DNA from 4 places in the Aeromonas sp. FDAARGOS 1416 genome. Region 3 is predicted to be linked to each of the others. Evidence: riboswitches for the same ligand, from Rfam matches in the RefSeq annotation. Region 3 holds a riboswitch; each other region holds the start of a gene.
The links. A riboswitch is a leader RNA that binds a small molecule or an ion and turns the genes downstream of it on or off. The one in region 3 is predicted to bind cyclic di-GMP.

Region 1: it holds a riboswitch for cyclic di-GMP, as region 3 does, so the genes downstream of both, I6L46_RS12195 (glycosyl hydrolase family 18 protein) here and gbpA (N-acetylglucosamine-binding protein GbpA) in region 3, are expected to answer to the same signal.
Region 2: it holds a riboswitch for cyclic di-GMP, as region 3 does, so the genes downstream of both, I6L46_RS14270 (hypothetical protein) here and gbpA (N-acetylglucosamine-binding protein GbpA) in region 3, are expected to answer to the same signal.
Region 4: it holds a riboswitch for cyclic di-GMP, as region 3 does, so the genes downstream of both, I6L46_RS12200 (glycosyl hydrolase family 18 protein) here and gbpA (N-acetylglucosamine-binding protein GbpA) in region 3, are expected to answer to the same signal.

What each region holds. Positions count from the first base shown of each region.
Region 1 is NZ_CP077301.1:2,731,344-2,738,693, forward strand. Features, by position in the region: gene I6L46_RS12185 (glycoside hydrolase family 19 protein) at 1-464, opposite strand, end outside; gene I6L46_RS12190 (M66 family metalloprotease) at 544-3,525, opposite strand; gene I6L46_RS12195 (glycosyl hydrolase family 18 protein) at 3,599-6,211, opposite strand; cyclic di-GMP riboswitch class I at 6,311-6,398, opposite strand; gene I6L46_RS12200 (glycosyl hydrolase family 18 protein) at 7,017-7,350, opposite strand, start outside.
Region 2 is NZ_CP077301.1:3,175,535-3,182,884, forward strand. Features, by position in the region: gene I6L46_RS14250 (molecular chaperone) at 1-45, opposite strand, end outside; gene I6L46_RS14255 (fimbria/pilus outer membrane usher protein) at 56-2,590, opposite strand; gene I6L46_RS14260 (hypothetical protein) at 2,658-3,047, opposite strand; gene I6L46_RS14265 (fimbrial protein) at 3,147-3,689, opposite strand; cyclic di-GMP riboswitch class I at 4,657-4,743, shown strand; gene I6L46_RS14270 (hypothetical protein) at 4,835-5,152, shown strand; gene I6L46_RS14275 (collagenase) at 5,623-7,350, shown strand, end outside.
Region 3 is NZ_CP077301.1:4,281,702-4,289,051, reverse strand. Features, by position in the region: gene I6L46_RS19560 (ferric reductase-like transmembrane domain-containing protein) at 1-342, opposite strand, end outside; gene I6L46_RS19555 (hypothetical protein) at 651-884, shown strand; gene I6L46_RS19550 (M3 family metallopeptidase) at 969-2,834, opposite strand; gene I6L46_RS19545 (methyl-accepting chemotaxis protein) at 3,111-4,793, shown strand; cyclic di-GMP riboswitch class I at 5,059-5,144, shown strand; gene gbpA (N-acetylglucosamine-binding protein GbpA) at 5,210-6,631, shown strand; gene I6L46_RS19535 (transporter substrate-binding domain-containing protein) at 6,782-7,350, opposite strand, start outside.
Region 4 is NZ_CP077301.1:2,739,433-2,746,782, reverse strand. Features, by position in the region: gene I6L46_RS12225 (3-phenylpropionate MFS transporter) at 1-345, shown strand, start outside; partial or broken gene I6L46_RS12220 (hypothetical protein) at 423-887, opposite strand; gene I6L46_RS12215 (helix-turn-helix transcriptional regulator) at 968-1,177, opposite strand; gene I6L46_RS12210 (DUF2975 domain-containing protein) at 1,185-1,733, opposite strand; gene I6L46_RS12205 (PAS domain-containing hybrid sensor histidine kinase/response regulator) at 1,949-5,404, shown strand; cyclic di-GMP riboswitch class I at 5,639-5,726, shown strand; gene I6L46_RS12200 (glycosyl hydrolase family 18 protein) at 5,829-7,350, shown strand, end outside.

The DNA of each region.
Region 1 (7,350 bases), 1.6 Mb from region 3:
TCGACCCGCTTGACGTTGCCCGGGTTGTCGGCACGACCCGGCAGCACCGCCTCGACCACCAGATTGTCACGGGTAGCGATGGAAGCCTTGACCGCTTCCATCGCCGGGAAGTCGGTCAGCGCCTTCTCTTTGGCATCCAGCTCGGCCTGGCTCATATAGACGGGGGTGGTACTGCCATCCGGCGGGGTAGGGGTCGGCGGATTGGGCTTGTCATCGCCGCCAGTGTCCGGCGGGGTCACTTCCCCTTCGCCGACAAGCTTCCACGGGGTATCCCACTCATTGGCGGTCGCCATGCCGGGAGTCTGACCCGGGTTGACCCACCACTTGGCCTCAAAAACCTCGCCGTTGTAATTGACCTGGCTGCCGCCCGGATAGGATTTGTTGATGTCGTATGCCTCGGCCGCCCACAGGTGGCCGCTCAGCAGCATGCCGGCAAGCAGAAGGGTGATGCGGTTTTTTTTCATTATTGTTGCTCTCTATGGTTTTGTGGCAAAAGGCGGAGTCCGCCTGAGCAGGCTCCGCCATCTTCATCATGGACTCAACCTAGGGGCAGCTTGCCGCCCCGACATCCAGCCAGACATCGTGCTTGCCCGGCTCGTTGCCTTGAGTCCACCACTTGGCCTTCCACTGACGGCCGTTGTGGTTGGTCAGCTCCCCGCCGTTGTAGGCAACGGTCGCGCTCCAGCCCAGCTCAACCTGACTCGCCAGCGCCCACTGATCGGCGGCGCGGCCCGGTTCATTGCCCTGAGTCCAATACTTGGCACGCCAGACCAGCTGGTTGTGGCTCACCTTGTCACCGCCGTTGTAGACCTTGCTGGCCTGCCATGCGGGAACATTCGCCGCTTCCGGATCTGTGGTGTTGCAAGAGCCGTCGACCACGGGCGCCAGCGTCAGCACGACGCGCCCTTCGCTCTGATGTACCCCATCCGAGACGCTCACACTCAGCTCATGCTGCTCGCTGGTGGTGACTGCCGGCGGCAGCAGACGCAGGTTGGCGCTGGTCTCGCCTTCCGCCTGCCAGCCCGCCGGAAAGTGCCAGCGGTAGCTGAGCGCGTCGCCCTCGGGATCCCTCGCCTCGGCAGTGACGGTCAGCCACTCACCGCCGATGCCGCCGAGCTGCGCCGGTACGGTCACTACCGGAGGCTGGTTCTCAACCACGCCCTGCTCCAGCGGCCGCCCGTTGACGGTAAAGGAGAGCGCCTGCTGCGGTGGCAACAAGCTCTGTTGTACCAGCGTCTGGCCACGGCACTGGATAGTGGCGCGACCGGGCTCGCTGGCGGTGGGCAGGTTGATGTGGAACTTGTTCATGACACTGCTGGCCGCTCTGTGATTGGCCAGCCTGAAGCGCTGTAGACCATCGCGAGTCTCCACCTGCAACTGGCAGTCATTGCCGGACAGGGTGTTGCTGTCATCCGGATAGGTGAAGCCGTAGGCGCCGTGCAGAGCCGGATAGATGTAGCTGCGCAGGGCTCCTTGCGGATCGTAATAGCCCACCAGGGTGGTCACCGGCACGCCGAACTGCTCGGGCTTGCGCGCAACCTTGGTATCGATGGGGGAGACCTCCACCCAGCTCTGGCCATCCGAGGTGAAGCTCTTCTTGAAGCCCCTGCTCACCAGGATATCCTTGCCGTTGATAAAGAGGCGACTGTTGTAACCGGCCCCATGATCGATGGTCAGACTGCGCCCACGGTTGTCCGCAGAGGCAACCGGCACCCGGATATCACGAGTCCAGCGCCCATCCCACATGGCGACCCTGACCAAGCCGTAATCCGCCAGCAGGGCACTTAGCCCGGCCTCGCTCAGGGCATCCATGGGGGCATCGACCCTCTCGATCCCCTCGATTGTGTGCTGATAGGGCTCCATTCTGGACGTCGCACTGTTCCACTTGCTAAAGCCGGTGGCCGAGTTGGCATCGAACACCGCCTTGCTTTCCAGAAAACGCTGGATGATGGCGGCAGAATTGGGGGTATAGAGGGTGAAACGGTTGGCACCGGAGAGAGGGCTGCCACCCGCCATCGCATCGTAGCCAAACTTGCGGCCATCGAACGGTGGCTGGCACTGGCCATCCAGACAGGCATCCTCATTGGTGCGGGTCGGCGAGAAGTTGGGGATGAAACGGTATTTGTCACTGTCCCAGCCCCAGCTGGAGTTGAGCTGATCGGCACTGCGGTGAACCGAGCCACGGAAGCCATCCACATAGTGGCCAAGGCCGAAGTTATGGCCCACTTCGTGGCTGAACTCGTTGCCCAGCGAATCATCCAGCGTGACGATGCCACCGCCGCCGGAGCCACCGTGCACCTGAACCCCATTGGCATATTTGCCGCGGCTGTTGTGCGCCGTCAGCTGAGCCACCACAAAGGGATGGCTCCCCTCCCCTTCACCGGCACTGCTGTTGATGCCGTAGTTGGCATTGTCGATCCCGTGGGAGATAAGCTCCTTGCCGATGCGCTGACGCATGGTGCCGCCATGCCAGCCCCCTTCGCTCGGGTCAAAGTCGGTCAGCAATGTGCCGTTGGGCAGCATCACCTCAGGCAGGGAGAGCGGTGCATACTGACTGACAATCATCCGGCTGGCCGGAATGGTCTGGAAGTATTCGCGATGGGCCTCCTTGTCATTGGCAAAGGCAAAGCGATCCCGTGGCGTGGTGAGCATGCCGATGTCGATGGTGTGCAGCAGCAGCTCGCCGGGGGCGCCGACCTTGATATCACGCAGTTCACCACTGAGATTGCCCTGACGAACGGAGAGGGTCAGTCCGGGCTGGATCCACTCGGCAGGCAGCTCGCCGCTCCAGGTATCCGCTGCATAGGTGATGCGGTTGTTCTCCAGCTCCCCCTCGCGGAACCACTGCCCATTGGCAAACTTGAACTGCAGGGTCTGGCCACGGGAGACGGTCACCTGTCGCTCGCCATAGAAGGCCGTCGAGTTATAACCGGCGCTGGAGCGGATCCGCACCATCTTGCCCTCCAGCTCCGGGCTCACGGGCAGGTAGATATCCCGAACCCAGCGGCCGTCGGCGGTCTGGATCTCCACCAGCGCGCGACCAGTCAGCCGATCCTTGAGGAAGGCGCCGCTCTTGTCGCTCAGTTTGGCCAAATCAGCACTGCTGCTGATGATGGCAGTGCTGCCGCTCTCCGGGATGAAGCTCACTCCGCCTTCGGGAACCCCCGCGAGGTGGTAGACCGTCTCGGGCAACGCCGATGGCGGTGACAGGGTCAGGGTGCCAAGCAGCTTGCCGATGCCGTCGCGGGCCTCCACCGTCATCGGGGTCACCCCGTCGGCCTGGAGCGGTTTCACCAGCAACAGGCTCTTGCGCAGGCTGGTCAGGATGGGTTGGCGATCCCCCTCCTTGGGATGAGACGGCAGGATCTGGCTCTGGGCAAACTGCACACTGGCAGCCAGGCTACCCGCCAGATCGCTTTGCGGTGTCGTGTCATTGAATATCAGGGGCGAGGTGGCGGCAGACAGGGGGCCAGCCGCCAGGGTTGTCATGATGAGGGCAGCGATTCGGGTCACATTTGTGGTCATTGTCGGGTTCTCGTTCATATTGCTACCGGGAATGAGGGGCATGTCGCCATGCCCCGTCATCGGTGAGGAGGCCTCAGTTACAGCTTGCAGCCCCGATATCCAGCCAGACATCGTGCTTGCCCGGCTCATTACCCTGAGTCCACCACTTGGCCTTCCACTGACGGCCGTTGTGGTTGGTGAGATCCCCGCCGTTGTAGGCAACGGCTGCGTTCCAGCCCAGATCAACCTGACTCACCAGCGCCCACTGATCGGCGGCGCGGCTCGGCTCATTACCCTGAGTCCAGTACTTGGCACGCCATACCAGCTGGTTATGGCTCACCTTGTCACCACCGTTGTAGACCTTGCTGGCCTGCCATGCGGGAACGTTGGCTGCTTCCGGATCTGTGGTATTGCAAGAGCCACCCTCACCACCTTCGTTGATTGGCGTGACGGTGAGACGGGTGGCCGCGTTGGCATCGAGTGCGCCATCGGAGACGGTCACTGAAAGGTCATAACCGGTTTCGGTATCCACCGCCGGGCCGGTGACCACCAGGGTGGCACTGTTCTGACCGGTCGCCGTGATACCGGCAGGCACTTGCCATTGATAGATCAGCTCGTCGTCGTTGGGGTCGGATGCCTTGGCGGTGATGGTAACTTGCTTGCCCTCTTCCACCTTGACGCTGGCGGGCAGAGTGACCACCGGAGGCAGGTTGGGCTGCGGCGCCTTGTTGGTCACCACCACCTGATCCCTGGCGGTCAGTTGATGGTCATCGGTCACCGTCAGCTCGAACACCAGATTGATGTCGGCGGACACGGCATCGAGTACAACCCGGGCCTTGGCCTGAGTGGCATCAAGCAGAGCGGCCTGCGGGCCGGAGACCTGCTTCCAGCTGTAGGTCAGAGAGCCTTTTTCCGGATCATAGGAGGCTGAGCCATCCAGCGTCAGGGTAGCCGGGCCGGTCACCGCCACATCGCTGCCTGCGTTAGCCACTGGCGGCTTGTTGGCTGGTGGGGTAACCCCTTCACCGTGACCGAGACCTTCATGCATGGCGTTGAGGATGTCGCCATTGTCGGCATCGATCTCCCAGGAGAAGAGCCCGCCCAGCTTGTTGGCCAGCACGTATTGGCCTTTCGCCTTGACCGAGCGCTCGTCGTCATAGGTGATCAGCTCGCCGGTGGAGGGCTTGAACAGGGTGGCCGCTTCGGCAGTCTCGTCGTAGTTGTACTCCCAGCCTGCGCCCATATGGCTGTTGACGATGTGGCGATAATCCAGCACGCCATCTTCCCAGGTGCCTTTGATCTTGCCGGTGGCGGTGCCGGTGAAGGGATCGTTGCCCTGATATCCGCTCACCCCTTTCCAGCCGCGACCGTAGGCGGCGGCACCGATCACCAGCTTCCCGGAGTCGACCCCCTGCGCCAGCAACTGCTGCACCGCTGCATCAGTGTTGTAGCGCTTGTTGGCCGAGCCGTTGGTGGCCTGATAGAGGTTGGCCTGATGACCCAGGGAGGTATTGCTCCAGGCACCGTTGTAGTCGTAACTCATCACGAAGAGGTGGTCCATGTACTGCTGGGCAGCCTTGTAATCCACATCCTCAATCTTGTCGTAACCGGCACCGATGGCGGAGGTGAGCTGATAGGTGCGACCGGTCTCGGCCTCCAGCTCGTCGAGCATGGCGCGCAGATCCTTCATGATCAGCACATAGGTTTCACCATCTTTGGTCTTGTCCCCCAGATTGGGGTTGGCGCCATCGCCGCCCGGGAACTCATAGTCGATATCGACGCCGTCGAAGAACTTCCAGGTCTGCAGGAACTCTTTGACCGAGGCGACGAACACGTCACGCTTGGCCTTGTCATGCATGAAGAAGAAGGGGTCGGAGAGGGTCCAGCCACCGACGGAGGGGAGGATCTTCAGGTCCGGATAGGCCTGTTTGAGGGCCATCAGATTACCGAAGTTGCCCTTGTAGGGCTCATCCCAGGCGACCAGTGACCCCTGCCCTTTTTGCAGCGCGGCCCAGGGATCGTGAATGGCGACCTGGAAATCCTTGCGCCCGGAGCAGGCACGTTGCAACGCCTGGAAGCTGCCAGAAATCTCTTTGAGGCTGTCGTTGAGGCCATCACCGCCACAGATCGGGGTGAAGCCATAGAGGATATGGGTCAGGTTCTGGGCTGGCAGCTTGTCCACGGTGAAGTTGCGATCATAGACCCCCCACTCCACATAGTAGGTGCCGACCACCTTGCCGGACTTGTTGACATAGGGTTTGTTATTCTCCTGAAGGGCAGGCTTGAGCGGTGCAAGGTGGCTGCCGTCGGTATCGGCGACCACGATCTCCTTGGCATCAGACAGGGTACAGCCATCGCCGTTGCACAGCGCGACCTGCATCTGATAGCGCCCCCCCTTGTGCACCTTGAAGGTGGCGGTACCCGCGGCGGAAGAGGGACCGGACCAGACTTCCTTGCCATCCAGCAGCACCTTGGCACTCTGGCCAATATCGCCGTTCCAGAGATTCCAGGTGACGGTCACATCGGCGCCATCCTTCACCTTGACCAGCTCGTTATAAGCGGTCGCGGACTGGTTGACTTCGACGATGGCAAACTTGGTGGGGCCCCAACCGATGGCGGGTTTGCCGGGAGCTGCCGCATAAGCGGCGGAGGAGGCGAGCAGGGTGCCGACCATCATGGCCAGCAGTGCAGGTTTTGGACTTAGCATATTGCTTTCCTTTTCGTTATGGGAAAAACGAAAGGGCAACGCAACACGACAGGTGACACAAAAACGGCCACCCCTTGGCAAGGGCAGCCTGCATTCTACTGTGGTGGCCCCGCTATCCTAGGTCGCCTTGACCCTTAGACCGGAAGCTTTGCGTCCCGACTTTTCAATCGGTTTGCCCTTGTCACAACATTATTTCTGGCGATAAATAATCGCCGATTGACTGTAGGGTAATTCTGATAAGTAAGCAAATCGGACCATTGCCAGCCCACCAGTTACCAACCCCGACAATTACCCACTTTCAAGAAATTAATGTTTAAAAAACAGCCGGATATGCAGACCTAATCTCATCACCTCCAACCAGATACCTCACACCATTTTTTTGATCCGCATCACACAAAATTGAGAAAAATCAATGAGTAAGAACAATATGCGACAAAAGACCCATCTGTATCGCAACTAATGAATTTATAATCGCCGCTTTGCATGGCCAGCAGGTGTCTTCATGCCCAGCGAATTGCCCTCACGCACCCGGTTATCCAGATACGACAAATTTGTTCGTTTGACGATTTATGCCTTGCCACTGGCCGGGATGATCTGGCTTATCAACAGCCTCAATGGCTGGCAAAGGGCAGCGTGCGGCACAGATGCCAGCTATCGGGGAGAGCATTAATCACTAGGCAAGAGTGAGCACTTTGCAGGGACACGAGAGAAGCTGGGGGAAACCGGTTGGCAGAACCGCCAGAATGTGGAGATGCGGGGAGAAAAAAACGGGGCATGACTGGCATGCCCCGCCACCATTCAATGCTTATTTACAGCTGACGGCTCCCACATCCTGCCAGACGTCGTGTTTGCCGGGCTCATTGCCCTTGGTCCAGTACTGCGCCTTCCACTGACGGCCGTTATGGGTGGTGAGCTCGCCACCGTTGTAGGCCACATTGGCATCCCAACCCAGTTGCACCTTGCTCACCAGCAACCACTGATCCGCAGTGCGGCTCGGCTCGTTGCCCTGGGTCCAGTACTTGGCCTGCCACACCAGCTGGTTGTGGCTCACCTTGTCGCCGCTGTTATAGGTGCTGGCCGCTTTCCAGACTGGCCAGTTGGCCGCATCCGGATCGGTCGCCGTGCAACCACCGCCGCTG
Region 2 (7,350 bases), 1.1 Mb from region 3:
CATGCCAAGCGCAGCCAGACAGATATAAGAGAGCAGCTTTTTCATCGGTATCCCATTACTTGCAAGTGAGAGTCTTCATCGACAGATCGGTTACTTGTTGCGGCGCCACTATCTTGCACTGGCGGGCCCCGCCCCAGGAGAGTTCAAACGCTTCATTCGGTTTCACCCCGGTCAGATAGACCAGGCCATCTTCATCCACCACCGAGAGCACACGGCCGGAATCCTTGACGACGGTGGCACCAAACGGCGGCACTGAGCCATCGGGTAGTCTGACATTGGCCAGCAGCTTGAACCCTTCCGCAATTTCGAAAGCATTATACCCAATTGCGCCCTCGGTCAGGGTCCCCTGCTTGATGGCATTCATCGCATCGATGTCGTCGCTCAGCTGATCCACATCGACCCGGGTGTCGCTCTTGCGATAGTCGGTCATGTCGCTGATCACCGCGACGCCAAAGCGGTTGGTCACGGCTCGGCCATTGTTGAAAGAGACGCCGGAGGTATTGTCGGTATCCACCATCATACGGGTACCGCCACGACGAGTCGCCTGGTGCAGGGCTGCACCGTGCTGGGTCGCCGTCAGACCGCCACGCAGGCTGGCACCAACCGAGGTGTATTCGCTCTGCACGCTGTAGGCATTGAGACTGACTGCTCCGATGTCGCTGTTGTGGTTGTAGTAACCCCGCGCCACGGCGTGGCCATTGCTCTGCACGCCCGCCCCCAACTGATAGGTATCATCGGGTCGACTGTAATCCTGATAGGTGGCCAGGTGAGTCACCTTGCCGTTGGAGGACTGTACGCTGTATCCCGCGCTCTTTCTGTCCCCTATTGGCACGCTGAGGGTCAACATGACGCTCTTGTCATCCTCGTAGTTCTCGGTCTTGGTCTTGTAGGCCGACACATAGACGGAAACATCCTTGAAGCTGCCGATGTTCACGTTCTTGTTGATAGTGAGGCCGTAGCGATCCTCTGCCTCATGGTCCCAGTAGGTTCTGTGGGTGTAGTCCAGATAAACAGTCAGCGCCTTGGCTGCATCCTCCGCCCAGAAGGTCTTGTTGGCGGTGATGGTGTAGAGCTCCTTGTCACCCCAGGTATTGTAATCATCGCTCGAGGTCGTAGTGTTGTTCTCCAACCGCTCCTTGTTATTGAGGAACTGCGACATGGTCATGAAGTCATGTTGGGAGAAGCGATAACCTGCAAAGGTGATCGAGCTGTTGTATTCATCAAACTGCTTGGCGTAGTTCACCCGTACCGACTGGCCAATCTTGGTCGACAGGCCCGGCAACTTGGCGATGGACTGGGTCAGGTCGGCGGAAATAGCGCCGAAGGCATAGAGATCACGACCGATACCCAATCCCATGGAGTTGTATTCACCCGCAATCAGGCTGCCGCCGTACAGCGACCAGGAGTTCGCCACCCCCCAGGAGAAATCACCGGTCACAAAGGCAGGGCCGTGCACATCGTGCACCGAATCCGTCTGTTCGGAAGGCGCACCAACCGCCAGGTTGTATCGAACATAGCCAGGGCGTGTCAGGTAGGGAACAGTTGCCGTGTCTACCTGGAACGAATTGACACTGCCATCTTGCTCCTCTACCCGTACATCGAGACGGCCGCGCACCGAGCTGTCCAGCCCCTGGATGCGAAACGGGCCCGCCGGCACGTTGGTTTCATAGATGATCCGGCCGGACTGGGAGATGGTGACCTTGGCGTTGGTCTTGGCAATACCGCTCACTTCCGGCGCATAACCCTGCAGACTAGGCGGCAGCATGCGCTCGTCATTGGCTAGGTTGACGCCGGTATAGCGGAAACCATCGATTAACTGGGAGTTGAGCTGCTGCTCACCCACTGTCAGCTTGGCGGCCATGTTCGGCAGCGGACGATAGGCATAGATACGGTTCAACTCGGTCGATGTCCGCTCATTGTCGCCCCAGTAAGAGCTGGCCTGATAGTCACCCCGCAGACGCCAAGCGCCGTAGTTGAACCCCAGCGTACCATAGCTGCTGATGTTGCGATTGGAGTAACCATCGCCTTCGTTGACTTGGGCGTTAATGTTGTAATCAAGCATCATCCCCGGGATCCCTTCATCCCATTGTTCGGGCGGAATCCAGTTGGGATCGCTGTACTTCATCCACGCCTGAGGGATGGCAATGCGCAGCAAGCCGTTACCGATATCGTTCGAGATCACTACGCCGTCCAGCGCCAGCAGGTTGGCACACTGGCCATCGTGCCAGGTACCGATCTTGGCGATGGCCTCGTCGGTCAGCGCCAGCTTGGGGATCACATCTTGCGGCAGGCAGGCCACCCCGCCCTTTCCCTTGCCAGTATCGTTCTCGTAGAAAGGGATTTTCTGCAGAGGCAGCTTGTTCTTGTTGACCTCGACCTCGAGGTAGTAGTCGCCGGGCAGGATGTAGCCTTCGTCGGCAAACTGGGAGAGGTCGATCTTGGTCCGATCATCCAGATCGAGCGCATCAATATTAAACTCCGTTTCTGCCCATGCGTGATTTGCTACCGCCATCAGGCCGGACACGCATAGCATAAAAGTCATTTTTGAATAATGTTTTTTTCTCACAGAGTCTGATGTTGAAACGCTCATATTTTCACTCTAGGAATTGCATAAAGGTCTCACGTAATGAGGTATCTACACTAAGCAATTGGTTTGCTTACATATAATTGAGTTCTAACAGCGTCGTACTGTCTTGGAAAAACAGCTGACTGCTCATGAGCCCCAAATTGAATTCCAGATCACTGTTGACGATATCCGAGACAATAAAGCGCTCGCCGGACACCTTGTGATATTGGCCGTTATTGAGAATGCCCAGCTCATCGCTCATGGCACCACGCACGGACATGGAAATAAAAGGCAGTGATGCCACCGTTGCCCCGTCAACCTGACAACCGCTGATTTTCAGCGTGCCCAGTTGCTGAGCCTGCAATGGAATACTGCGCAGCACCTCCAGCGTACAGCCCGATTCGGCTAGTCCATCCGTGAGTTCGTTGGCGTGGACTGATCCCGCCATCATCACCAGTTGCAGCACCATGGCCGCCATCATTGAAGTTTTCATGATTAGGGTTCGATGTGAGGAAACAGAATGTGTGAAGTTGTGGTGGCTCGCACCACCACAACCCTTGTCACACGTTAAGGCACTCTATTACTCGTAGGAGAGAGTAAAGTTGGTCACTGCAGTGAAAGCACCGGCTTTCAGCGGGTTGGTGTCTTGGCTTGCATAGCCTTTCAGCACGGCGCTAAAGGGCAACTCGTTGTCACCGTTGACCAGGCCGAAGGCGGCAGTCGGGGTACCCAGTACGATCGGAGCACCGCCCGGAGCGGTCATCTTGATACCGGCACCCGCGGCGTCACCACCACCGATCACCAGCAGGCTGGGGTCTACCGGGTCTTTGGCACCACTGAAGGTCACCTTGACGGCATCTTCCTTGTCAGAGATTTCACAGTTCAGCAGCTTGATGCTGAACGGCTTGGAGCTGGACTCACCACCGTTGGCCAGCTCTTTGGTGCTGATCTGGCCCATTTCAACTACCTGGTCAACAGACTCAGGGGCTACAGAGCAAGGGGCGTTGATGATTTCACCGTTAAAAGTGACTTTACCGGAACCGGCACCACCAGCAGCAAAAGCGGAGCCGCACATCAGCATGGAACCAACACCCATAGCAACCAGAATCTTATTAGCTTTCATTCGTTTATACCTACATTAACGTGTGTTGTACTGCATCACTCCAATCATGCTGGAGTCACGATATTAAGTGATGCCGCGATATACTGCACAGCAACTGTTGGCGCTCGTCTCTCATTAAGCCGATGAGAAGTCATGCCAATAATAAACTGTGCCTCTTCAGGTTTATTTAAATAAGCAAAAGCAGCACACCGCATCAGGGGTAGTTCCCGCTACACCTCAACTGCACAACTACATACGTCCTTGTCGTCTGTGCAGAAAGCCGCATTCCGCTTTTGCTTGACGAACAAATTAACGACTCGTTTGATGCACATCAAATACATTTTGATTTGTATAAATTTTTTTATAAACACCTAAAAAACAACGACTTAAACCAACAATGAAACATAAAACGATATCATGAAATAAATAAAGTTCATATAAAGGGCATCTGTTGCAATATTGTCAGACTATGAATTTAAAGTCGCACACAAAATTTCAACAAGAACACAACAAAGATAATCTATCTATTTTTGACAATAGTTATCAACCACTTCATAAACCGCCCCCTAAAGAGGTAATCAGGTAATCAGGTAATCAGGTAATCAGGTAATCAGGTAATCAGGTAATCAGGTAATCAGGTAATCAGGTAATCAGGTAATCAGGTAATCAGGTAATCAGGTAATCAGGTAATCAGGTAATCAGGTAATCAGGTAATCAGGTAATCAGGTAATCAGGTAATCAGGTAATCAGGTAATCAGGTAATCAGGTAATCAAATTATTGGCAGCCCACACATAAATATACATCTACTACATTACATATTAATCATAGATATGACGCGCTAATATAGAGACTTGTCCGCAATATTCACAGGCATGATTTGAGATAAAAAATAAATATACGTTATTAATTATGCAGACTAACTGTGATCCATCTCTCATGATTTTTAAGCCGATTGATTTCTCAAAGTGGAGTGTTATCATCTAGACATAGAGTAAAGGGCAAACCGATCGAAAGGTCGGGACGCAAAGCCACCGGTCTAAGGGTTTTGATACCTAAGACAGCGGAGCTGCCATCTGAGAAGAGTGATGTTATTGCCGATTTATGGCATTACTCTTTGATTGCGTTGCCCTTTTCGTACAACACCTGTGACGAAAAGGACATAGATATGAAAGCTCAACACACCGCCTCCCGTTTAGTTCGCAAGACAGTTTTCTCTGTATGCACCTCCTTGCTGCTTGGTACCGCCTTGTTGCCATCCACAGCTTCTGCGGCTGATGGCTCAGTGACGTTTACTGGCACTATCTATGAATCTCCATGTGATTTTTCTGACAGCAGCGTGACCTGCTATTCAGGCATGAACAAGCAAACCATGCCTTTGGCTCACTTGCAGCAAGCCGGTCAAATCAGCTCAATTAGCAGCACTATCAGCTACAAAGTGACCAATGCCAGCAACATGGCGATCGTGACTGTCAGCTATCTCTGATGACTCATCTGTAGTGACGCTGAAATTGGCGCGAAACAGATGAGCAGGTGGTGTTGAAAGCAACTCTTATCAGGTCGCCTGTGCTACCCATACAGGCGGCCAATATCTTTTCATCCCGCCTCCTCACGAACAAATAGCTGGCTTTGCTGATTGAGTCACCAGTCATCATGCGCCCAGATAATGTGGCTTAAGCCACAGGGACATCTCGCTTTTCCTGGTCATTTGCTGCATGTCTCGTGTTGATTAAATGAGATCTGACACGCACTTTACACAACTAACAACTTCTTCAATAAAGTCGCATGTGAGCCCTCACTACGGCAGCAGGAGTTCAAAAACAGCAAGCATATAAATCAACGCTATATCATTGATTTATATGTCATTTAAAAAATCATTGATATTCTTTTGAGTCCCTGTAAATTGCCTTGCGATTACTCGCAAGACAATACACAAACAAGAACAAAGGGATAAAAATGAACCGTTCAGGTACCGGGTGGCTGCTGCTGGCAGGCCCCCTGCTTTTGGCTACATCCTCGGCGCAAGCCAACTACTCCCCAAATGACTGGCGACAGTATCAGCTGACTGGCGAATCGAGCCGGCAACTGGCCGCTCGCATCACCGAGATCACCTACGAGCTCAAGGCGCGTAGCAGCAATGCTCCTTACCAGCAGCTTAGGGTCTACCGTCGCTTCGACTGGCAGAGCAGCGATCTCGTCGCACTGGCCGAGCAGCAGTGTGGCGAGCCGCAGCTCAAGGTAGATGCAGGCTGGCAGATCCGCTTCGTGCGCTGTGAAGATCGGATTCCGGCGGGCAAGCTCATTCCCGCCAGCAGTTATGACTTCGGTTATGGCCTCAAGCAGGGTCGCTGGGAGCAGCTGGCGGGCACGCCGACCGCCCAGCGACAGGATCGTCTGCCGCTGCCGCAAGCCATCATCCTGGGTCAGAGCGAAAGGGAGCTGGATCGCTGCGAACTCAACGCACAAGGCCGCTGCGCAGAGCCGGAGTGGCACTATCAGCCGCAGGATTGGCAGCAGTTGCAGGTACTTGAAGAGACCCCGAGTGAGCGGGATGGCCGGTTGGAGCAGATCTTCTTCCGTCTGCAACCGGTGGCAGGCAGTCAGGCTGCCGCTCAGGTCAGCGAGATCCATGTCTGGCGCCGTTATCAGTGGCAGCTGGATCAGCTCACGCCTCAGCAGGAGTGTGATGAGCCGCAGGAGCGCAAGGAGGGGAGCAACACCATCCGCTATCGCATCTGTCGTCAGGTGATCCCCGCTGGCAGCGAGGTGCAGGTAACGCTGCAAGATAGCGGCTACCAATACCCTGTCGCTGGCGGCGAGTGGCAACCCCTGCCAGAGAGCAAAGAGTGGCAGGAGAGTCGGGTGCTCAATCGCCCCATCGTGCTAGACAGCAAAGAGGAGCAGCTGGAGTGTCGTCGCGCCAACGGTCGTCTCTGCTCCGAGCCAGAGCAACCCGATGTGGATCTGCTCGACAGCGATGCCGCCAAACTGGTGGCCGACGTGAGCGGCCAGAACAGCCCTGCCTGGCAGGCGAATTACGGCCACGATGACGCCAAGCTGATGGCGGTGGTGCGCGGGATGCGTGCCCTGCTGGCAGCCAACCAGCCGACCCATCCGGCAATGGACAAGCTGCTCTACTATGTGCGCGCCCACAACTACCACGGCGGCATCAAGCAGGAGAGCGATCAGGTTGCCCGCGCACTGGCTGGCGTCATGATTGACCTGCTCAACCACCCCTTGCTGCTGGGCGCAGAACCGCAGGATCAGGCCGGAACCGTGCTGGAAGCGTGGAGCGTGGCCGCCCAGGGGCAGCTGGGACAGGAAGCCTTCCGCCAGAGTGCCGCCCCCATGCTGGCCCAGCTCAACCAGGCGCTCGGCTATGCGGTGCAACATGCGGCGCAGATCAATGGCCACAAACCCTGGGCCGATGGCCTGTTCGAGCTGCTCAATCTGGTCGATCAGAGCGCCTCTTACGGTCAGCAGGCTGACTTCAGCGCAGCAGTGCTGCAACAGGAGGCGACATTGCGCCAGAGCCTGCTGCAACTGGGCCTGAGCGAGCTGGCCCTCTGGAAACAGCGCGATGGCTCACGGGATCTGTTTATCTTCAACAACATCCTCGATGCCCACAGCCGCCTCTACCAGATGATGCGCTACCTCCATCACACCAGCCCGGATAAGGCGATC
Region 3 (7,350 bases):
GCTGGCCCCACGCCGAACGGGACGGCTCAGCCAACCCGCCGAGACCGCCCACTTGGGCGCCTCCACCAGCAGCCAGTGGGCGGTCAGCGCCATTGCGCCGCCGATGGCCGTCTGGCGGTGCAATCGCAACATCCGGTCCAGACCACCACACCACACCTCCAACTGCGGCAGACGCAAGGCCAGCAGCAGCGAAATGGCCATATAGGCCATCCCCAGCAGGCCGGTCAGTAACAACATCTCATGGCGCCAGGGCCACACCCCGTTGGCATCCCCCGCATAACCGAGCCACCAGACCCCGACCACCAGCAGCGGCAACAGCCACCACATCCATTTATTCGTCATAACATGCTCCCTCGATCCACCGCGGCAGGGCCTCATCTCCCTGCTCATGGCACCATTGCACACCTGTCTGGTCACAAAACTTTGCCATTGGGGGAAGCTTGTGTGGCAATGTGTGACAAACGGAAACAAAAGAGGGGCCGACTGGCCCCTCGTGATCACCCTTGTTGGCTCGCCCCTCTTCACAGGAGATAGCGCACAATTCGCCTCCGCTGTGATTGACGATCCGCCAGCAAAAGAAATCAAATGGGGACGTTACATATCTGCGGCGGAAAACCTGCTGCCCACTCTTCCGGACAAGGAGATCCCCCTTGCTTTCATCCACCGAACAACGCGTCTGCCCGAGTTGTCAGCGCGAGACCACCCATGTCGTGGTGCTGGTCGACAAATCCTATGGAAAAGAGGTGAAACCAGAGCAAAAGCGCACTGCATTTATCAAAGACTTCATTACCGGCTGGGCCGCCGGCCCCTTTCTGGCCAACATGGATCGCTTTGAACGCCACACCATCTGTGAAAATTGCGGAAAAAAGGTCATAGATGAGTAGTGAACAATGAGCAAAAAGAATGGCAGGAAGGTCGCCCCTCCTGCCAATTGCCTATTCATATCAAGCCTTCCTTCATCACATCACTTACTGCACGCAGCTCAGCTCCTCTCTGACATCTCCAGCAAAGTAGCACCGGGTAATCCACGCTTCGAAGTCGGCCAGCATGCGGGTTTCCGACTCGCTGTTGTCGGCGATAAGCTCGGCGCCGTGTAACACCCGGATATGGGCATCGAGCGGGCTTCCCTCACCCGCCGCGGGGCGCTGCTGGGCGGCAGCCATGCAGGCTTGCGCCTGTTGCCACGCCTCGGCGGCGCTCAGGTTGCACGCCTCGGCCAGCGGCACGGCACTGAAGCCTTCCCCGGTCAGGCTGCGCAGGGTCTCATCGTGAGTCATGCCATTGCCCGGCCCCCAGTAGTGGGCAGCCAGATCCGGCCCGATGCGCGGGTTGTCGGTAAGGTAGCCATCGCGCTTGAGGAAGTAAGCGCGGGTTTGCTCCACCGCCATCAGCGCCAGCAGGTAGCCGTGATAGGCGCAGGCCGACTCCTGATTAAGGAGGTGCGGAATGGCCAGCAACGGGCGCGGGCTCTCGACCCCGAGGATCTTGCGCTCCCATTTGCGGGCCAGTGCCAGCACAGCCTCGGGCGTGCGATCGCTCTCTGCCATGGCGTAGAGATCCCGCTCGAAGTAGGCCACCAGCGCGATCTGGCGTTCGTTAAAAGCGCGAAACGGCTGGCGGGCGGCGATCATCTCCTTGATGAGGGCATCGGGGATCGCCTCTCCTGCCGCATTTCTGGCGTAGCGTTTGAGCCAGTCGGCATCGTCCAGCAGGCTGTCACAGAACATCGACTGGGTCTCGGCATAAGCCATGGAGGTGGGCGGGAACTCCTGGGAGAAGCAGGGGGCATTGCCGGTGACATTGGCAAAGTGCGCAGCGTGGCCCCCCTCGTGGAACAGGGTGTTGAGGCCACTCCAGCCGCTGCCCACCTGCGCCGGATCGGCCAGGCTGGTGAAGTTGACCACCGCAGGTATCCACTCACCCTGCTGGAAGAAGCTCGGTACCGGGCCGTGGCAGAAGCCGTTCTCGTATTTCCCCTCCCGGGTCAGCAAGTCCAGGGTGAGGGTCGCACCGCGATACTGGATGCCGATCCTACGGAAGCTCTCGACCCAGTCCCGCAGCGCCCGCGAGAAGGGCACATAGGGGTCGAGCTGGCGGGTCACGTCGCCACTGACGAAGTAACGCAGGTTATGGGGCAGCAGGGCCGCCTCCCCCTTGGCGACCTTCAGCTCTGCCAGACTCTGCTGCAACCGGGCGTCGGTGCGGGCAATAAAGTCGTCAAGGATGGCGAACAGCTGATCCGGGCTCATCTGTTCGTTCTTGCGCACCTTATAGGCGAAGTAGTCGCGATAGCCCATGGCGCGGGCAAAGCGGTTGCGCAGCGCCACCACCTCGAGAAAGCCGTTGCCGACCACCCACTGCTCCAGGGTGTGGAACATGGCGATAGCGCTTTGGCGCACCGCCTCGTTCGGGCTGGCGGCCAGCGAGGTGCTGGCGGCGGGCAGGCTGCCAACCACCTGCTGGCCCTGCTCATCCAGCAGGGTCAGTTTCAGACCTTTGCGGCGGGCAAACAGATCCGCCTCGGCAGCTACCAGCTCATCCATCAGGGCGGATGCGGCGGGATCTTCAATCACATTGCACTCGAAGAAGGCGATCCAGCCTTGCAGGCCGCGCTTGAGATCATCCTCGTCGGCCTGCGCCAACATCTCCCGCAATTCGGGCAGACGGGCCGGATTGGCACAAAAGGCCTTGTAGGCCTGCTCGGCCGCGGTGAAACCGGCCTGATCGTCGCTGGTGCCCATATAGGTGGACCAGAAGAGATCCTCCTTGCGCCTGTGCACCTGCAGGTAGTCGGCGTTGAGCTGGTTGAAGTAATTCCTGGCAATGGAACTCATAAATTCCCTCTTGTTATGGGGTCACCCGCAGCGGGGCCCACTCCTTTTTTTAACGAAGTGCCAAACCATTCACACTCTTTGGCAAAAATTGCGCAGGGATGCGCATCAACACGCTACCAAAAAGTGGGGGTTGCTGTCTGCTGACTATACTGATGTTAAAACGCTCATTTGAGAAAGGTCGGCAAGAGACTGAAAGTAAATGAGTTGTTAACTCTTACGAACTGGCTGCCGCGGTACAGAGCCACATAAAATCAACAGGGAAATGAGGGTTTAGTCATGTTCAAGCTCGGTGATATTACCGTGAGCCGCAAATTGATCTTGCTGCTCGCACTGGCGTTTGTCGGTTTTGTCTCGCTGCTGCTTATCTCGGCCAACGCGCTCCAGCGCAATCTGATGAGTGAGCGAGAGGCGCGGCTCAATGCGGTACTGGAGCAGGCCATGAGCCAGATCCAGTTTCTGGCCAGCACCCTGCCGGCAGAGCAGGCTCAGCAGGAGGCGCGCAAGCTGCTGACCAACACCCGCTTTGATGGCAACAACTATTTGTTCGTCATCGACGAGAACCGCACCATGGTGGTTCACCCCATCCGCCCCGAACTGGTCGGCCAGAAGATGGGTGAAGGGGGCGCCGCCACCGCCGGGCAGTTCTGGTATCAGATGGTGGATATCGCCAAAGGGGGCAAACAGGGCACTCTGCAATATGTCTGGACAGGCCCATCGGGCGAAACCGCCGACAAGCTATCCATGGTCTCCGGCTATCAGCCTTGGGGCTGGATCCTCGGTTCCGGCATGCTGCTGCAGGATATTCAGCAGACCATCTGGGCCCAGTACATGAAGATGGGTACCGCCACCGCCATCGTGATCCTGCTGATGGGGCTGCTGGGCTGGCGCATCACCCACTCCATCGTCTCCCCCCTCAGCCAGATCAACAACGCCATGCAGCGGGTCGCCAAGGGGGATCTGGTGGTGAGCATCCCGGTACAGGGCAAGGATGAGTTGGGCGTAGTCGCCCGCTGCACCAACCAGAGTCTCGATGCCATCCGTCACGCGCTGCTGGAGGCAAGTCAGGGAGCCCGCAACGTGGCCGATGCCGCCCTGCGCATCGCCGCCTCTGCCGAGCAGACCAATCAGGCGGTGACCAGCCAGCGGGATCAGCTGGCCCAGCTCGCTACCGCCATGAACGAGATGAGCGCCACCATCTCCGATGTGGCCGGGCATGCCGAAAATACCGCGCGGGATACCCAGGAAGCGACCGGAGAAGCCGGGCTCGGCAACCGTGACGTTCATGCCAGCGTACATGGTATCAAGGCGCTGGCCACCGAGGTGGAGCAGGCCACCCAACAGGTCAACCAGCTCAAGGAGGGGGTGATGCAGATCAGCGAAGTGACCGCTGTCATCAGCGCCATTTCGGAGCAGACCAACCTGCTGGCCCTCAACGCCGCCATCGAGGCAGCCCGTGCCGGTGAGCAGGGCCGTGGCTTTGCCGTGGTGGCCGACGAGGTGCGCCAGCTGGCCAGCCGCACTCGCCAATCCACCGAAGAGATCCAGAGCACCATTGCCCAGCTGCAGCAACGGGCCGTCAGTGCAGCCAATGCTATGGATACCAGCCGCAAACTGGCAGAGAGCAGCGTCAACCAGTCCCAGCAGGCGGGGCAGGATCTCACCCTGATCGTCAACCACATCCAGCATGTGAGCGACATGGCAACCCAGATCGCTACAGCCGCCGAGCAGCAGAGCATGGTGGCCGAGGATATGAACCGCAACGTCAGCGGCATCAACGACTCGGCGCTGGAGATGTCCCAGTCCGCCTCGCAACTGGCGCAGGAGAGCGAGTTGCTGGCCGGTCTCTCCCGCAGTCTGGATGAGCGACTTGCGGTGTTCAAACTGGGCAAGGAGTCAGCTGCAGCGCCAATGATGGCTCCCGTATCTCCCCCCTCCGGAGAGCAGCGCGCCCGTCATTGATGGCGTCAATCCGTGTCGCCTTGTCACCCAACCTGCCAGCCAAGCTGGCAGGTTTTTTTTACGTCAGCAACACGCAATCAACATGCATCTTATCGGCATATTCAACGTTGATCGGTGCCATTCACAGATAAGAGAACAATTTAAAAACAGCCAGTTAGAATGATTTTCGCGCCATTGAATGGTGCATTTAAACATTTAACTTCAAATAATTAATCAATGCAGTGCACAATGGTGATGGCCGAACATTTGGCCCATCACTAATCATCTAGTCATTTGGCAAACTGACCGAAAGGTCGGGACGCAAAGCCTCCGGTCTACAGACGTTTTGTCCAGGATAGCGGGGTTGCTACACGCAAGTGTGTATCGGGGAATCCCCAGGCCAACTGACTGCCCACATCTGTCGAACAGAGGAATGTATGGCAGCAAAAATCCAACTCAATCACATCGCAGCGGTGCTGGCTCTGCTGGCCAGCGGCAGCGCCCTGGCTCATGGCTACATCAGCCAGCCAGAGAGCCGCAACTATCTGTGCAAAACCGGCGGCAACAGCCAGTGTGGCGGCGTGCAGTGGGAACCCCAGAGCGTGGAGGGCCCTTCCGGCTTCCCGCAGAGCGGCCCGCAGGATGGTCAAATCGCCTCGGCGGGCAGCCCGCGCTGGAGCGAGCTGAACATCCAGACCAGCGACCGCTGGACCAAACGTGAAGTACAGCCCGGCCCCTTCGCCATCAGCTGGACCTTCACCGCAAACCACGTCACCCGCAACTGGCGCTACTACCTCACCAAGCAGAACTGGAACCCCAACCAGCCGCTCACCCGCGCCTCGTTCGACCTGACCCCCTTCTGCGTCATCGACGGCAACATGGTGCAGCCGCCCAAGCAGGTAACCCACAACTGCATCCTGCCGGAGCGCACCGGTTATCAGTTGATCCTCGGCGTGTGGGAAGTGGGCGACACCAGCAACAGCTTCTACAACATCATCGATGCCAAGTTCAAAGATGGTAGTCAGCCGCCGCTGGAGTGGAGCCAGTCCGGCACCATCTACCCCTCCATCGACCTCGCGGCAGGCGACAAGGCGATGACCCGGGTATTCGATGCCAACGGCGAGCGCCCCGATCTGCAAACCGTGCTGACCATCACCACTGCCGAACAGGGCCAGAAGAACAACTGGGCCCATGCCCTCGCCAGCAAGATCAACGCCGAGCAGAGCCTGATCCGCGCCGGTCAGCAAGGAGCCGATGGCCAGTTCAATCCGGTCTACGGTATGAACCCCGTCTATCTGCATCGAGACAGCAAACTGAAGCGGGTCGAGATTGACCTGCAACAGCAGCAACCGCCGGTGGTGGACAGTATCAGCGTCAGCGGTCTGGCCAGCGACTATGTGCTGGACAACGGCAAGGCAACCCTCGATTTCACCGTCACCGCACAGGGCGATCTGACCGTATCCAACACCCTCTATGACCACGGCGGCGTGGCCAAGGGTGAAAGCAGTGCCGACATCAAGGACAGCAGCCACACCTTCACCATGGCGCTGGAAGGGCTCAAGGCAGGTCACCACCAGCTGGTGATCAAGGCCACCCCGAAAGCGGGCGGCGAGACCATCCAGCAGACCATGGATCTGATGTTCAAGGAGCAGAGCAGCGGCGAATATGACTTCGTCTTCCCGAACAACATCAAGTCCTACACCGCCGGAACCAAGGTGCAGCAGCCGAAAAATGGCAAGGTCTATCAGTGCAAGCCCTTCCCCTACAGCGGCTACTGCCAGCAGTGGACCACCACCGCCACCCAGTACGAGCCGGGCATCGGCTCCCACTGGCAAATGGCGTGGGATGAAGTGCACTAACCCACGCTTGGGCACATAAAAAAGGGCGTCCTCTCTAGCAGGGGACGCCCGGAAAAATCAAACCTTGCGGTTTGCATACCAACGGAACCAAGACCTCACTCTTCACTTACTTCACACACTCAACACACTCTTCAAAACAGGGTTTGTCCATTAACCCTGCCATTTTCCTCCTTCGACAATCACATCATTCGGATCGGTATCAGGGCTCAGCTTGTCACGCACATACTGGTCATAGAGTTTCAGCAGGTACTTCTCCTCACCCAGCTTGGCGAGACGGTCGTTGACCCAGTCACGCAGCTCGATATTGCCCTTCTTCACCGCCGGGGCGATGGGATCTTCCGAGCCCAGTTTTTCGGGCAGTACCCGATAGCCCGGGTTCTCCTTGGCCCAGCTGAACAGTACCAGGTTGTCCTGGGCATAGGCGTCACCACGGCCCTGGGCCAGCGCCTGCAAAGATTCGGTGTTCTTCTCGAACTTGAGTACCTTCCACTCCGGGTGGTTGCGGGTCAGCCAGATGTCGGCTGTGGTGCCGGTGGTCACGATCAGGGTCTTGCTGGCCAGATCGTCGAGCTTCTTGGCCGGACTCCCTTCCGGCACCAGCACCTGTACCGCCACTCGCAGGTTCGGGTTGGTGAAATCCACCACCTCGCGCCGCTCCGTGGTCACCGTCATATTGGCGAGGATAAGATCCACCTTGTCGCTCTGCAGGAAGGGGATGC
Region 4 (7,350 bases), 1.5 Mb from region 3:
GCCATCGGTTGTGTGGTGCGCTGGGTATTGCTGGGTGCTTCGACCGAGTTGTGGGTGCTGGTACTGGGGCAGTTGCTCCACTCGGTGACGTTCGGTATGAGCCATCTGGGGGCGGTGCGTTTCATGACCCGTCAGCTACCGGCCGAGCAGTTGATCCCGACTCAGGCGCTCTATGCGGCCCTTGGCCTCGGCATGACGGTGGCGGCCCTGATGGCACTTTGCGGCGTGCTGTTCGAGCCTCTCGGCGGTGGCATCTTCTTCCTGATGGTGCTGGTGGTCTTGCCGGTCTTCTTCCTGCGGCTGCGCCCCTTTGCGCCGTCTGCGCAAGAGAGTGCTCCAGCCTGATATTTGTCTATTTGAATCATCACCTAACAAAAGGGAGAGCCACGGCTCTCCCTTTTTTGTTGCTGCGGTTTGCGGCGTTACTGCTGCTCGCCAAGATAGAGGCGGCTGAGACGGCGCCAGGTATCCGAGCCGATGGTGCCGGCAAGCAGCTCATTGGAGGCGGCATCAAAGCGTCCATCCGGCAGCCAGCCCAGTTGGGGCAGCAGTTGCGCCAGCGTCACGTCATTGTGTTGCAGTTCCCGCTCCAGCGCTTCCCAGAAGGCGCTCCCCTTGACGTAAAAGAGCGGGTAGTAGGAGCGATCGCCCGCCAGCACCTCGCGAGCTGCCCGATAGAGGCCGCTCTCGCGATGGGGCATCTGTTTGCCCCGCTCGGCCAGCTCATTGACCGCCGTGACCTGATGCAGCCGAAAGCGGCGCAGCGCCTTGATGGCGAGGTACTCGGCGAGGCTCTCGTTGACCCAGGTGGGTTGTGGAGCAGAGTGGCGAGCGCTGAGGATATGCACCGCCTCGTGGGCCGAGGTGCGCAGCAGGCGCAAGGGGGCCGCTCGCGTCATTGCCAGCGCAGGCCCACAGCGGCAGCAGCCACAGGGCAAACAGGGTGATATGACGACTCATAAGGGGGTTAGCGCTCCTGCTCGTAGCCCAGCAGATCGCCGGGCTGGCATTTGAGTTCACGGCAGATGGCCTCCAGGGTGGAGAAGCGCACCGCCTTGGCGTGGCCATTCTTGAGGATCGAGAGGTTGGCCTCGGTGATGTCGATGCGCTGGGCCAGCTCGCGGGCGGTCATTTTGCGCTCGGCCAGCAGGGCATCGAGTCGGATGATAATGGGCATACGTTCCTCACACCGTCAGTTGCTGTTCATCGGCCAGCAGTTTGGCCTCGCGCATGACCAGTGCCAGCGCCAGTACGATCAGTCCCGCCAGCAGTACCCGAAAATCGGAGGTACTCAGCGCTATGGTACCGAGTACTTCCGGGCCTCTCATGGTGAGCACCGTATCCAGCAAGGGGGTCAGGATCAATTCGACCAGGAAGGTTGTACAGAGCAGCAGTCCGATCTGCCGATAGCGGCGGATCTGCTCGAAGGTGAAGAGCAGACCGGCGCGGTAGCCGCGAAACAGCTGACGCAGTTGCCAGAGCATCATCATAAAGACCAGATCCGGCAACAGCTGCACCAGGGTGCCGAGTAGCCGGGTGGAGAAGTGAAGGGGATAGTCGGCAGGATTGATGCCGGGGCGGCTCAAGATGGTGTTGAGCTTTTCCTGCAGAAAATCGGCACCACCGAAGGGGGTCCACACCTCCAGCAAGGTGATCAAAGGGGTCGCCAGCAGTGCCAGCAGCAGCAGCCATTCGATCAGCATGCTCGAGCGTTCGAGTTTGTTGGAGATCATCTCATTCCTCACTGTGATGGTTTTATCTGAAAGGTAAAGTTTATCGTTTATCAATATTCACATCGGCAATGTTTATTGTTTTGCGATATACAGTCAAGATAAAACTTATTGAAAAACGATAATTTCAATCTGTCCGAAGGGGATGACTTTTGACTGCTGCCTCTCTAGACTGGCGAGGCTGTATACAAAAACTCAACATGGACAAGGAGTTATCGATGCACCAGGGATGGCTGCTGATCGGATTGTCGCTCACCTATCTGGGGCTGCTGTTTCTGATCGCCTTCGTGGCAGACAAGCACAAACGGCACCGTCTCAAGGGACAACCGCTGCTCTACAGCCTGTCGCTGGCGGTCTACTGCACCTCCTGGACCTTCTTCGGCACCGTGGGGCAGGCGAGTGAATCGCCCTGGTCGCCGGTGCCCATCTACCTTGGCCCCATGCTGGTCTTTCTGTTTGGCTGGCGGCTGCTGGCCCGCCTTATTCTGGTGGCCAAGCGCGAGCACATCACCTCCATCGCCGACTTTATCGCCGCCCGTTACGGCAAATCCCAGCGGCTCGCCATGATGATCGCCCTCATCGCCATCATGGGGATCCTCCCTTATCTGGTGTTGCAGCTCAAAGCCATCGTCACCGGGCTGGATCTGCTGATGGTCAACAGCGGCGGCATCAGCCCGACCAGCAATACCAGCGAGCTGGCGCTCGGGGTCACCCTGCTGCTGGCGCTGTTCAGCATCCTGTTCGGTACCCGCCATCTCGATGCCACCGAGCACCACAGGGGGATGGTGGTGGCCATCGCTTTCGAGTCGGTGGTCAAATTGCTGGCCTTTATCGCGGTGGGGGGCTTCGCCCTCTGGCTGATCCTGAGCAAACCGGGCGAGGCTCACGAACAGGTGACCCGCGACTTCTTTGCACAGGTGGTGGCGGTGAGCCCCGGCAACCTGCTGGAGCTTGCCATCTATACGGTGCTGGCGATGTGCGCCGTCATCTGCCTGCCGCGCCAGTTTCATGTGACTGTGGTGGAGAACAATCAGGGGCAGGATCTGCACTGGGCGCGCTGGATCTTCCCGCTCTACCTGTTCGTGATGGGGCTCTTTATCTGGCCGCTGGCACTGGCGGGCAAGCAGTGGGTGGGGGCTGACATGGCCTCCGACACCTATGTGATCAGTCTGCCGATGGCCCTCGGTTTCGATGGCATGGCGATGCTGGCGTTTCTCGGCGGCACCTCGGCGGCCACCGGCATGGTGATCGTCTGCACCATCGCACTGGCGATCATGGTGAGCAACGATCTGGTGCTGCCGGTGCTGCTGCGCCGCTTCTGGCGGCAGGGGCGCGACGAGCGGCTGGTTCGGCTGCTGTTGCAGGTGCGCCGTGGCGCCATCCTGCTGATCTTGCTGGCGGCCTGGGGGCTCTACCTCTGGCTCGGCGATCTCACCAGCTTGTCGCGCATCGGCTATCTCTCCTTTGGCGCGGTGGCCCAGTTTGCGCCAGCCCTGCTGCTCGGTCTCTACTGGCGTCACGGCAATCGCAAGGGGGTCTATCTTGGGTTGAGCCTCGGGGTTAGCCTCTGGTTCGTGACCCTGCTGGTGGAGAGCGGGCTGCTGGCCGGTTCACCGCTGGCCGAGCTGCTGGCGCCGCCGGACTGGCCCGCGTTTCGCGAGCTGAGTCTCGGGGCCTGGTGCATCTTCCTGAGCCTGCTCTTCAACCTGCTCGGCTATGTGGCAGGCTCGCTGCTGTCGCGCCCTGCGGTGAGCGAGCGGCTGCAAGCGGCCAACTTTGTCGGCAAGCCGAGCCGCGATACCGCCGCCCTCTATCAGGCGCGGGTCTCGGTCAAGGAGCTGGAGATGCTGGCGGCTCGTTTTGTCGGCTCAAGCCGGGTCAAGCGTGCCTTTGGTCGCTTCGCCGGAGAGCGGGGCGGCACCCTTGCGCCCCAGATGCAGGCTTCGGCCGAGCTGATTGCCCACACCGAGCGGCTGCTGGCGGGGGTGTTTGGTACCTCGTCGGCACGGTTGGTGCTCGCCTCGGCCCTGCAGGGGCGCAACATGCAGCTCGAGGAGATCGCCACCATAGTCGATGAGGCCTCCGACGTGTTTCGCTTCAACCGCGGCCTGCTGCAGGGGGCGATCGAGCATATCGGACAGGGGATCTCGGTGGTGGACAGGGAGCTTCGGCTGGTGGCCTGGAACCGCCGTTACATCGAGCTGTTCCACTATCCGCCCGGGCTTATTCAGGCAGGGCGTCCTATTGAAGAGATCATCCGCTACAACGCCCAGCAGGGGCTCTGTGGCTCCGGTGATATCGAGGATCATGTGGCGCGGCGGGTCGCCTTTATGAAGCGCGGTAGCGCCCATATCTCGGCGCGGGAGCGTCCGGACGGGCGGGTGATCGAGATGCAGGGCAATCCCATGCCGGCCGGTGGTTTCGTCATGACCTTTACCGACATCACGCCGTTTCGTGATGCCGAACGGGTGCTGCGTGAAGCCAACGAGCATCTGGAGGCGCGGGTCGCCGAGCGTACCCGCGAGCTCTCTGAACTCAACCGCCAGCTGCTGCTGGTCAACCAGCAGGTGGAGCGGGCCAATCAATCCAAGAGCCGTTTTCTGGCGGCGGTCAGCCACGATCTGACCCAGCCCCTCAACGCGGCCAAGCTGTTTACCTCCTCCCTGCTGGAGATGCTGCCGGCAGAAGAGGAGCCTGCCCGCATCGCCCGTCATATCGACGATGCGCTGGGGGCGACCGAGGATCTCATCAGCGATCTGCTCGATATCTCGCGCCTTGAGGCGGGCAAGTTCAAAGCCAAGAAACTCGACTTCGCCCTGCACGAGCTGTTCGACAACCTGAAGGCGGAGTTCGGGGTGCTGGCGCAGGCGGGGGGGATCCACTTCTCGGTGGTGGAGAGCAAGCACGCGGTGCACAGCGATGTGCGCCTGCTGCGCCGGGTGCTGCAGAACTTCCTGACCAATGCGTTTCGCTACAACCCGGGCGGCCGGGTGCTACTTGGTTGCCGCCGGATGGGGGACAAGATCCGCATCGAGGTATGGGACAACGGCCCCGGCATCCCGCAGGACAAGCAGGAGGCTATTTTTGACGAGTTCTCCCGCCTCGATCACTCCCGCACCGCCAAGGAGCAGGGGCTGGGTCTGGGGCTCGCCATCGCCCGTGGCATCTCGCTGGTGCTCGGTCATCAGCTCACTTTGCAGAGTTGGCCGGGCAAGGGATCGGTCTTTGCGGTGACCCTCAATCTGGCGACCCGGCCGGTCACGGCCCATCAGCTGGCGGCGCCGGTGGTGCGTGACAGCCAGCTGGAAGGTGTAGCCGTGCTCTGTATCGACAACGAGCGGGACATTCTGACCGCCATGAGCACCCTGCTTGGCCGTTGGGGCTGCGAGGTGCGCTGTGCCGTCGATCTGGCCGAAGCCGAGGCGCTGGTGGCACAAGGGTTTGTGCCGAGACTGGTGCTCTCTGACTACCACCTCGACGACGGCAAGACCGGGTTGGAGGCGCTCGCTGCCCTGCAGCGGGTGTGTGGCGACGAGCTGGGAGGCATCATCATCAGTGCCGATCGCAAGAGCGAGTTGCAGGCGCAGATCCGCGAGCGGGGGTATGGCTACATCAGCAAGCCGGTCAAACCACTCAAACTGCGGGCCCTGATGAACAGCCTGCTGATGCGCTAGCCGCAGCCGGGGCGGCTAGCCGTGAACCGGCTCACAAAACCGCGCAATGATCCTGTGACCCGTGGTCATGGATGAATGCCGAAAACAGAGGTTTATTGGCGAAGATCTCTTCATCTTCCTGCGTAATGGCTGCCAGTTACTCTTTTGGCTTGCCACTGTCGGTGAACGCCGACAGTGGCAGACCGGATTGGCTCACTCTATAGTCGGGATGCGATTTTTTGCATCGCAAATGAAGTAACCGAAGGGCAAACCGATCGCAAGATCGGGACGCAAAGCTTCCGGTCCAGGGATGAGCCGTACTTGAGATAGCGGGGCCACCACAGGTTGTTGTGCACCTTTGCCAAGAGGCCGCACTGCCGTCTGCGTTACCTGTCAGGGCGTAGCCCTTTTCGTTGCCAACATAACGAAATAGGGAAATATAAAAATGCTAAGTCCAAAGCCTACCATGCTGGCCCTTGCGGTCGGTCTGTGCTGCGCCTCGTCCGCTTATGCTGCGGCGCCCGGCAAGCCGACCATCGGATGGGGCCCCACCAAGTTTTCCATCGTTGAAGTCGATCAGGCGGCCACTGCCTACAACAATCTGGTCAAGGTAAAGGATGCCGCCGATGTGGAGGTGAACTGGAACCTCTGGAGCGGCGATCTGGGCCAGAGTGCCAAGGTGCTGCTCAATGGTCAGGAGGTGTGGTCCGGCCCCTCGGCCGCGGCGGGCAGCGCCAAATTCAAGGTGAAGAAAGGGGGGCGCTACCAGATGCAGGTGGCGCTGTGCAACGCCGATGGCTGTACCCTCTCTGATGCCAAGGAGATCGTGGTCGCCGATACCGACGGCAGCCATCTGGCGCCACTCAAGGCGCCGCTGCAGGAGAACAACAAGCCCTACGCCAACAAGTCCGGCAAGGTGGTGGGAACTTACTATGTGGAGTGGGGAGTCTATGGCCGCAAGTTTACGGTGGACAAGATCCCGGCCCAGAACCTGACCCATATCCTCTATGGTTTCACCCCCATCTGCGGCGGGGATGGCCTCAACGACAGCCTCAAGGAGATCGAAGGGAGCTTCCAGGCGCTGCAACGGGCGTGCGCCGGCCGGGCCGACTTCAAGGTGGCTATGCACGATCCCTGGGCCGCTATCCAGATGCCGCAAGGCAACCTCACCGCCCATGACGAGCCCTACAAGGGCAACTTTGGCGCCCTGATGGCGCTCAAGCAGGCCTATCCGAACCTCAAGATCCTCCCCTCGGTCGGCGGTTGGACCCTCTCCGACCCCTTCTACTTCCTCGGTGACAAAACCAAGCGTGACGTGTTTGTCGGCTCGGTGAAAGAGTTCCTGCAGACCTGGAAGTTCTTCGATGGTGTGGATATCGACTGGGAGTACCCGGGCGGACAGGGCGCCAACCCGAAACTGGGCAGCCCGAGTGATGGTGCCACCTATGTGGCCCTGATGAAGGAGCTGCGGGCTATGCTCGACGAGCTGGAGGCCGAGACCGGTCGCCAGTATGAGCTCACTTCCGCCATTGGCGCGGGGGGCGACAAGATCCAGGATGTGGACTACAAGGCGGCCCAGCCCTACATGGACCACATCTTCATGATGACCTACGACTACAACGGCGCATGGAGCAACACCGAGCTGGGCCACCAGACCAACCTCTATGCAGCGAGCTGGGACCCCGATACCAAGTACACCACCGACAAGGCGGTCAATCAGCTGCTGGCGCAGGGGGTTGACCCCGGCAAGCTGGTGGTCGGTGCCGCCATGTATGGCCGTGGTTGGACTGGCGTGAGCGGCTATCAGGGCAACAACCCCTTCACCGGCAAGGCGACCGGCAAGGTGAAAGGCACCTGGGAGGACGGGGTGGTGGATTACCGCGACATCGTCAACAACCGAATGGGGGCTGGCTGGGAGAAGGGCTACGACGAGGTGGCCGAGGCGCCCTATCTGTTCAAGGCGGCGA